DNA from 3 places in the Rossellomorea sp. y25 genome. Region 3 is predicted to be linked to each of the others. Evidence: riboswitches for the same ligand, from Rfam matches in the RefSeq annotation. Region 3 holds a riboswitch; each other region holds the start of a gene.
The links. Region 3 has a riboswitch for S-adenosylmethionine ahead of AAEM60_RS08735 (2,3-diketo-5-methylthiopentyl-1-phosphate enolase). Riboswitches for the same ligand answer to the same signal wherever they lie in the genome.

Region 1: linked by a shared signal. The riboswitch ahead of AAEM60_RS10675 (methionine biosynthesis PLP-dependent protein) and the one ahead of AAEM60_RS08735 (2,3-diketo-5-methylthiopentyl-1-phosphate enolase) in region 3 are both predicted to bind S-adenosylmethionine.
Region 2: linked by a shared signal. The riboswitch ahead of AAEM60_RS20215 (O-acetylhomoserine aminocarboxypropyltransferase/cysteine synthase family protein) and the one ahead of AAEM60_RS08735 (2,3-diketo-5-methylthiopentyl-1-phosphate enolase) in region 3 are both predicted to bind S-adenosylmethionine.

Annotation. Positions count from the first base shown of each region.
Region 1 is NZ_CP145886.1:2,145,196-2,148,471, reverse strand. Features, by position in the region: gene metC (cystathionine beta-lyase) at 1-715, opposite strand, end outside; gene AAEM60_RS10675 (methionine biosynthesis PLP-dependent protein) at 708-1,829, opposite strand; SAM riboswitch class I at 1,925-2,034, opposite strand; gene AAEM60_RS10670 (tryptophan--tRNA ligase) at 2,255-3,253, opposite strand.
Region 2 is NZ_CP145886.1:4,017,685-4,020,960, reverse strand. Features, by position in the region: gene AAEM60_RS20225 (DUF302 domain-containing protein) at 1-64, shown strand, start outside; gene AAEM60_RS20220 (aminotransferase class I/II-fold pyridoxal phosphate-dependent enzyme) at 190-1,329, shown strand; SAM riboswitch class I at 1,425-1,543, shown strand; gene AAEM60_RS20215 (O-acetylhomoserine aminocarboxypropyltransferase/cysteine synthase family protein) at 1,876-3,171, shown strand.
Region 3 is NZ_CP145886.1:1,749,855-1,753,130, reverse strand. Features, by position in the region: gene AAEM60_RS08745 (methylthioribulose 1-phosphate dehydratase) at 1-158, opposite strand, end outside; gene AAEM60_RS08740 (2-hydroxy-3-keto-5-methylthiopentenyl-1-phosphate phosphatase) at 155-817, opposite strand; gene AAEM60_RS08735 (2,3-diketo-5-methylthiopentyl-1-phosphate enolase) at 817-2,031, opposite strand; SAM riboswitch class I at 2,145-2,247, opposite strand; gene AAEM60_RS08730 (pyridoxal phosphate-dependent aminotransferase) at 2,298-3,276, opposite strand, start outside.

The DNA of each region.
Region 1 (3,276 bases), 400 kb from region 3:
AATCCTGGACACCGAGGACCGCACCGAAAGAATTCTGCAAGAAAGCAAGCTTCCTGGCAATCTCTTCATTTCCCGTTACCGCGAGCCCCGCCAAGACGTCACTATGTCCGGCAAGAAACTTAGTGGCACTGTGAAGAACAACATCAACACCTAAGCTGATCGGTCTTTGCAGCAGGGGAGTCATGAAGGTATTATCCAGAAACGTTAAACATCCATTCGCCTTGGCAAGCTTCACGACTCCTTCAATATCGGTGATGTTCAGAAGCGGATTGGAAGGTGTCTCCATATAAATCACTTTCGTATTGTGTTTAATTGAACAAGCCACTTCATGAAGATCCTTCATGTTCACAAATGAATATTCAATCCCAAATTTAGTGAGGACCTCTGTAATCATTCTGTATGTCCCACCGTACACTTCTTCTGATACTAGAACGTGGTCGCCACTCGATAATAATAAAAAGCTTGTGGAGATTGCCGCCATCCCTGATGAAAAGGCAAAGCCTCTTACTCCACCTTCCAATTCAGCTATCGTTTCTTCAACAGTTTCCCTCGTCGGATTTCCCGAACGGCTGTAGTCATATGTTCCATATTGATCAAAATCCTGTTGGTGAAAGGTTGTAGCATGATGTAACGGTGTAGAGACCGCTCCTGTTTCTTTATCAAATCCGTGAGAATGAATGAGTGACGTCTGAAGTGAAAATGGTTTTTTACTCATACGTAAGCACCTCTTTTTCCAATTGTTGAAATACATTCTCCAGGTCTTCAATCAGGTCATCAATAAATTCAATTCCTACAGAGAACCGCAGGAGCCTGTTGCAGATACCCAACCTATTTCTTTCTTCTTCGGGAATGTCTGCATGTGTTTGGGTTGCGGGGTAGGTGATAAAGCTTTCAACCCCTCCTAAACTTTCAGCAAACGTAATAACTTTTAAGTGTTTGAGAAAGGGATCCACCCATTCTTCCTTTGCGATTCGAAAGGAAAGCATGCCGCCTTTTCCCGGATATAAAACGTCCGTTACACATTCGTGCCCTTCAAGATATTTTGCTAGTTTTCTTGCGTTTTTTTCATGTTGAGCCATTCGGAGACTAAGGGTTTTCATCCCTCTTAATAAAAGCCAACAATCAAATGGTGAGAGAACCGCGCCGATGGAATTTTGAATGGTGCAGATTTTTTCCGCCAGCTCCTCTGTGTTTACAACCACAACACCTGCCAGCACGTCATTATGGCCCCCTAAGTATTTCGTGGCGCTGTGAATAACTATGTCTGCTCCTTCAGTGAGTGGCTTTTGAAGAACAGGTGTGTAGAAGGTATTATCGACAATTAAAAGCAACCCGTTACACTTTGCGATTCCAGCAACCTCAGAAATGCTTGCTTCATTCATTAATGGATTGGTTGGCGTTTCAAGAAAGATGGCCTTTGTTCTCTTAGAAATTTGTTCTTCTATGGAGCCGGCATCACTTGTATCGACGAAATGAAATTTGATACTATATTGTGCTTCATACTGTACGAATAAACGGTAGCTCCCGCCGTATAGGTCTTTCGAAACAATCAATTCATCCCCGCTGGAAAATAAGCTAAGGATTGCCTGAATCGCTGCCATCCCCGAGCTGAAGGCAAACCCTCTGTGCCCTTCTTCCAATTGAGTGAGGGTGTCTTCTAAGGTTGCGCGGGTTGGATTTCCTGTTCTTGTGTAATCATAGCCTGTCGATTGCCCAATCCCCTTATGTTCATAAGCAGTCGATAAATGAATGGGTAGGCTCACAGCACCCGTTGCAGGATCTTTCCGGTTTCCCGCCTGGACAAGCAAAGTATCAATATGTTTTTTCAATATTCTTCTCTCCTTTTCTTTCCCTGTAAACGAAAAGGGAAAAAACAAAAAAACCTTCTTAATGAAAATAAGAAGGTTTTGTACGTTCGTTCTCCCTCTTATCGTCCAAGTTGACATCAACTTGCTGGAATTAGCACCATACCTAAAACTGTGGCTGGTTGCTGAGGTGTCTTCGGGCCAGTCCCTCTACCTCTCTTGATAAGAAACTATATGATTTTGTGAAAAATAACTTTCCCATAACTTATAACAAAGAAGAACAAATGTCAATGAGAATTATGAATTATCCGAAAATGAAGCATACATAGTGACGCAACTTTTTGAGCCGTTTTTCGTCTGCTTCTATATTCTTGCAGAGGTCCGCACATTCCCTCCAATCAACTCCAGATGAATGGCTGAATTCAAAAAAATAGAGCGATTCATTTTATTTAATGAAAGATACCCATTTTCCTTTTAATTTCTTTCATAAATGGAATCGTCTTTTCTCTTGCTTTATCGGCTCCTTCTTTTAAAATGGCATCCAGCCTCTTGGGGTTGGCTATTAGTTCTTCATATTTGGATCGAGGTTCCTCGATAAATGAATTCATGACTTGGAATAGCTCTTTTTTCGCTTCTCCCCACCCTATTCCGCCTTGAAATCTCCTTCTCATTTCTTCAACTTGATCGGATGTTGCAAATTCCTTATAAAGCGAAAATATGACGGACGATTCAGGATCCTTAGGCTCCTCAGGGGGTGAAGAATCTGTTTTGATTTTATTGATTAGTTTTTGAAGCTTTTTTGATTCTTCAAATAATGGGATGGTATTGTTATAGCTTTTACTCATTTTTCGTCCATCAAGTCCCGGTAGAACAGATGTTTCTTCCTGTATCACATAATCGGGAAGAACAAATGTTTCGCCATATTGCTTATTAAAGTTTTCTGCAATGTCCCTTGCAATTTCGACATGCTGAATTTGATCTTTACCGACAGGAACCAGTTCCGTTTGGAATAGAAGGATATCCGCCGCCATCAATATCGGGTAGGTGAATAAGCCCATGTTGACCCCTGCATCTACTTCTCTGCCCCTTTTTTGATTATCTTCAACTACTGATTTATATGCATGGGCCCGGTTCATTAATCCTTTCGGTGCAAAGCAAGCGAGGATCCAGCTTAATTCAAAAATCTCAGGTACATCAGATTGACGGTAAAAAATCGCTCGATCAGGATCCAACCCTAATGCTAACCAAGCTGCCGCCACTCCATAAGATAGTTCTTTCATTTCATGCTGATCATGTATCTTCGTTAACCCATGATAATCCGCAACAAAATAAGCGGTGTTGTAGGATTGATTCTCTGCCAATCGTAATGCCGGTTTAATGGCGCCAATATAATTCCCTAAATGAATCCTGCCTGTTGGTTTGATACCAGTCAGAACTTGTTTTTTCATAACAATCCCCCCGTCTAAAATAA
Region 2 (3,276 bases), 2.3 Mb from region 3:
ACTAAAAAGCCTGGCATTGGATATTGAAAATCGCCTGATCGGATGTTTGGAAAACGTTCAATAAAACGCAGTGCACCTGTTGCAATTTGGCAGGTGTTTTTTTATGCCTCCAAAAGATCTTACTCCTCACAATCTTCTGAATATGATACACTTTTAAAAATACATAGATTCAGGAAGGATGAAAGAGAGATGAAATTCACAACTAAGGTCGTGCACAGTCAGTTAAAAGGAACAGAGGAAATCCGCAGTAAGACGACTCCGATTTATCAGACCTCTGCTTTTTCTTTTACTTCTTTAGAGGAGTTGGAGGGTTTCTATGAAGGGAAGTCTCCTTATCTCTACACAAGAACGGGAAATCCAAATACAGACGAGCTTGGAAAGATGGTGGCAGACTTGGAAGGAGCCCCGGCAGGTGTAGCAACTTCTTCTGGATTATCGGCCATCCTTGTTGGTATCCTCGCTGTTGTGCAATCAGGGGATCACATCATTGCTGCCGAGGATTTATACGGGGGTACGTTCCATATGCTGAAAGAAGAGCTGAAATCACTCGGTATTTCTACTTCATTCGTTGATTTTACAAGTTTAGAGGAATTAGAGGGAGCCATTACTCCACAAACCAAACTCATCTACAGTGAGACCGTCACAAACCCGTTTATGCGAGTGGAAGATATCCCTAAAATGGTCGGATTCGCTGAAAAACACAACCTGAAAACAATGATCGATAACACATTCGCCACACCGTTTCTGCGCCACCCTTTCTTAGAAGGGGTGGATCTGGTCGCTCACAGTGCCACGAAGTATATCGGAGGACATAGTGATATCACAGCAGGAGTCATAGTCGGGAAGGAAGATCTTGTTCAAAAAGCGAGAGAAAAAGTCGTCAACATCGGTTCGAACCTGAGTCCATTTGAAGCCTGGCTGACATGCCGCGGAGCGAAAACACTGGCTCTCCGAATGGGGACCCAAGCAAGGAATGCCGAAGTTCTTGCGGCGGACCTTCGAGCAAATGAATACGTGAAGGAAGTTTATTACCCAACGGATTTATCCGATAAAGGAAATGGAGCCATCGTAACGATCGAGCTATCCAACACATGTGACATCAGCACATTCTTCAAATCACTTGGCTGGATTAAAATCATCCCTTCTCTTGCCGGCGTGGAGACTACGGTCTCATATCCATTAGGAACGTCTCATCGTGCCCTGCCGAAGGATGCGCAGGAAAAACTCGGAATAAACACACATGTCGTGCGCATATCGTTAGGTATTGAGGATGGGGAAGACATCGTCGTGCAATTTAACGAAGCGATTACAGCTTCGGTTAAAAATTAAATAATGTAAAAATTCTAAAAATACTCTTGACGTTGAGGTCGGTTACCCCTTATAATTCATCTCAACGCAAGAATTTTCACATTGACAACTACATGCTCTTATCCAGAGAGGTGGAGGGACTAGGCCCGATGAAACCCGGCAACCTTCATGTACGCAGTAATGCGTCGCATGAAAAGGTGCTAATTCCTGCAGGCGATTGCCTGAAAGATAAGAGGAGGACCCTATTAAATTAGACCCTCTTCTTAGGAAGAGGGTTTTTTATTTTTTCCTCTTCTATCTTCTTAAGGAAACATACTTCTTCGATTTTTCAGTTTCAGAGTTCGACAGCAGAATTTTGGTGGAAATTTAACAGGAGAAAATGGGACGATATTTAACAGTTAAAATAAGTCGAAAATTCAACTGTTAAAAAAACGCATTATTTTAACAGTCAAATATCATTCTGAATTCAACAGTCAAAATTCTAACAAACTTTAACAGGCAAACGTCCAAAACATTCAACCGCAAAACGGAAACCCAATCACCAAAACCATTTAGGAGGAATTCTCTATGACAAAATCATTCGATTTCGACACACTACTACTTCACGGCGGCCAGGAGCCGGATCCATCTACAGGTTCGAGGGCAGTGCCGATTTACCAAACGACATCCTACGTTTTCGATAACAGTGATCATGCGGCAAAATTATTTGCCCTTGAAGTGCCGGGTAACATTTATACGCGCATCATGAACCCGACTGTAGACGTGTTGGAAAAACGCCTTGCTCTGTTAGAAGGAGGAATCGGAGCACTTGGTGTATCATCCGGAATGGCCGCTATCTCACTATCAATCTTAAATATCGCCGGAGCAGGTGATGAAATTGTAGCAGCTACCAATCTCTATGGTGGAACCTATAATCTATTCTCTACCACTCTCCCGAAATACGGTATCAAGGTGCATTTCGTAGATCCGACAGACCCGGAAAATTTCCGCAAAGCGATCACTCCTAAAACGAAAGCGGTATTCGCTGAAACAATCGGGAATCCAAGTCTACATGTGCTTGATATTGAAGCGGTAGCAAAAGTGGCACATGACCATCATATCCCGTTGATCATCGATAATACCTTTGCCACTCCATATGTATGTAAGCCGATCGAGTGGGGAGCGGATATCGTCATCCACTCTGCAACAAAATGGATCGGAGGTCACGGTACAGCAATCGGGGGAGTTGTCATTGACGGTGGGAAGTTCGATTGGAATCATGAAAAGTTCCCGGGTTTCACAGAAGAGGACCGAAGCTATAATGGACTGCGCTACGCACAGGATGTAGGACCGGCAGCATTCATTACAAAATTAAGGGTGCAGCTGCTTCGTGACTTAGGGGCGTGCTTAAGTCCGCAAAACGCATTCCTTCTGTTGCAGGGATTAGAAACGCTTCATCTTCGCATCGAACGTCACACAGAGAATGCCTTTAAGATTGCGGAGCATTTAGATCAGCATAATGGCGTTGCGTGGGTATCCTATCCAGGGTTGCCTCAGCATCCGTCTCACAAGCTTGCTCAAAAATACTTGAAAAACGGAGCGGGTTCCATCGTCGTATTTGGTATTAAAGGTGGGAGAGATTCCGGACGGAAAGTAGTCGATAACATTTCTCTTTGGTCTCATGTGGCCAATGTAGGGGATGCAAAATCACTGATCATCCACCCGGCATCCACGACCCATCAGCAATTAAACGACCAGGAAATTCGTGCTACAGGGGTAACCGAGGATCTTGTGAGACTTTCTGTTGGATTAGAGTCTGCGAAGGACCTGATCGAGGACTTGGACCATGCTATTGAAGTGGCGTTGGAAACATCACGGGTGTGATAGAAACTGGAGAATATGGCCCTAAAATCGTCATTGAAATCACTTTACAGGGTGAAAAGGTGGATTTAGATACTATTTATAGAGCATCCGGGGTCTACTTAAGGG
Region 3 (3,276 bases):
TTTCGTTTATCCTTTCCACTTGCCGTGACCAGGAAGGTAGCAGGGGAAGAACTCACTCGTATCGCAAGGTTTCCACTCGTCCCCATGAACCAGTCCCTGTCTGCCAGTTCTCTTTTGATATCAGCGAGTTCTTCCCACTCCGATTGATAGGGATTCATATTTTCACTCCTTTTTCAATGACGTCCATGCAATCATGAAAGGATTCAAACGGATGATAGGGGATACCTTTTTCTGCGCATGTATAGGCCAAATAGTCTCTGGCGATCACAGTATCTCCAAGCTTTGCCATTTCGATATCTGTGACTGAGTCCCCTATCACAATGACCTTCGTGTCTTCTGTTAATGACAATGTTCTCAAAATAGAAGGCTTACAGCATCCACATCCTTTACTTTCACAGTGATCGTCACATGGATGTGGCCAATGAATCGTTATGGCCGAATCGTTAAAGCTTGCTTCATTACAAAAAACTCCATTAAAAGGCCCGTATTCTTTTAGTAATGGTTGAACAAAGAAGTCAATTCCTCCACTAACGATATACAAAGGAATCTCATGGTCTTTTGTGTAGTCTACAAATTCCTTAAACCCTTCACGTATGACAGCAGTATCTAATAGATACTGAACCATTTCGTCTTTTTGGGATGAAGGAATAAGTGAAAACAACTTGCCTACACCTTCTTTAATGGAAATCGACTGATTTAAGATGTCATCTTTGATAGGTTCCCATGCTGGGGGAGCAAAGGTTTTCATCAACGAGATGATATTATCTGTTTCTGTAATCGTTCCATCAAAATCACAGAAAATGATTGGATGACCCACTACACCTTTACCTCCTCTCCCCATAGGGATAGGGCTTTGCGAAGTTCACCATGAGTTTCAGCCGCCTCATTGAGAGACGTTCCTTTTAAAACAGCATCGATAGCTTGAACGAATGCTTTTCCTCCTCCACTTGCTCCGTCAGGGTGACCATGAATGCCCCCTCCTGCATTAATGACACAGTCTATACCGAAATCTTTCACCAAAAGCGGAACAAGTGCGGGATGAATGCCGGCTGAAGGTACTGGCAATGCCCTTTTCAAGTGGGCATCTTCCTTCGTTAACTCATGGCTTACGGATAGAACTTTGCTCTTCTCTAATGCGACACTTCCGTATGGTGATGGAAATAGTGAAAAATCGGCTCCGGCCATTCGTAATAATTTACCTAACCATAAAGAGTAGCTCACACCATATGCAGGAGATGCTGCAGCAGCCCCGGCAAAGGCAGGGTGGGCCATGATCGGCAATGCGATCTCATTGTCCTCTCTCAATTCCTGGAGAACATCGAGGCCGTAAGAAAATACATTGAATAATAGAGCCTGTGCTCCAAGCTCTTTTGCTTTTCTTGCTTTATCCCGTAATTGTGATGTTCTGCCTGTCAGATTAATTGCATACAACGTTCTCTTCCCTGTTTCCTCAAACACTTCGTGCAGCACTTTTTTCCCTAAGCTGACTCTCTCAGAAAAGGGTGTCAGTGGATTATCAAATAAAATTTCATCGTCTTTTACTGCATCGACTCCGCCTAGAGCCTGGGCTCTTAATTGATTTTCCAGGTAGGTGAGATCTCTGCCGATCACTCCTTTAAAGATGCTCATTAACAACGGTCTTTTATGTACCCCTGTTAACTCCCTGATCCCTTCAATTCCAAATCGTGGACCAGGATAGGTTTTTTTTAAGTCTTTCGAAAACTCTAAATCTACTAATTTCACTTCGCCATCCAGGGAAAGCTTACCGAATACCGTTGTAAGAATGGCTGGGATATCATTTGAATAGTTATACCCGGGATATCCAATCTGCACCTCACCCCGGGGACCATCTTCGCCTTCCCACTCCTTCACGGAAACGACTCTCCCCTTGTACTTGCTCAATTGTTCCTGTTCCAGAAGCGGCAAGTCCGTCCATGAACCGACCGTCAATCCCAAGGCAATCCCCTCTGCCTTTTTCTCGAATGAACCGCTCTTTCCCTTTAGTTGATAGGTTGCTATCACTTCACTCATTGTCGTATTGCCTCCTTATGAAAAAAAAGCTACTCTTAGCCGCATGTTGATTTCATCAGCTCTGCAAACAAAAAACCTCTTCCAGATAAGAAGAGGTTTGAATTCGTCACTCTTTCTTATCTGTCAGCCATATAGCTGCAAGAATTAGCACCGTGCTTAAATAAGTCGGTTGCCGGGCTTCATCGGGCTGGTCCCTCCGCCTGCTCTTGATAAGAATTTCATTATTCATTATTTCAGTTGGATTATTGCACCATTTTCAGCTTATGTCAATCCCTTTTGTGGAATAATTCTAAACTTTCTATACGTGAAATCGCTTCTTTTATCCGATCGTTTGTGGATAAAAGACCTACACGTACATACCCTTCTCCGAATTCTCCAAAGCCAACACCCGGAGCAACAGCGACTTTGATTTTTTCAAGTAGATAGGTTGAGAACTCTACGGATGTAAATCCTTCAGGCACCTTTAACCAGGCGAAGAAGGAACCTTGTGGAGCTTTTACATCCCACCCTATTTCCTGAAGACCAGAGATTAATAGTTTTCTTCTTTCTTCATATGTTGAAACTAATGCATTCACGCATTCCTGCGAGCTTAAAAGGGCGGTGGTAGCCGCTTCTTGAATGGCGCCGAACAGACTCACATATAGGTGGTCTTGAAGGACGTTAATCGCTTCAATGACACTCTTATTCCCCACTGCAAACCCCACTCTCCAGCCAGCCATATTATACGTTTTCGATAATGTATAAATTTCTATGCCAACATCCTTGGCTCCTTCTGTTTCCAAGAAGCTAATAGGCTTCCGTCCATCAAACCCAATCGCTCCATAGGCAAAGTCATGTACAACACAAATATCATGCTGATCGGCAAGTTTCACTGTTTCTTCAAAAAATGAGGTTGTAGCGATCGCACCAGTAGGATTATTAGGATAGTTAAGAAACATTAACTTTGCACTTTCTAACTCTTCACGAGACTGTTCTCGATAATCAGGTAGAAATCCATTTTCCTCACGGAGAGGCATTTTGATCATGCGGGCTTCTGCTAATGCTACCCCGGATAAATAATCCGGGTAACCAGGATCAGGCACTAATACACCATCACCAGGGTTCAATAAACATTGAGGAATTTCAACTAAACCTGCCTTTCCTCCGAACAGCACAGCTACCTCTGTTTCCGAATCTACTTTTACACCGTATTCACGGAGGTAGAAGGCGGCAATCGCCTCTTTAAATGACGATAAGCCACGGAAT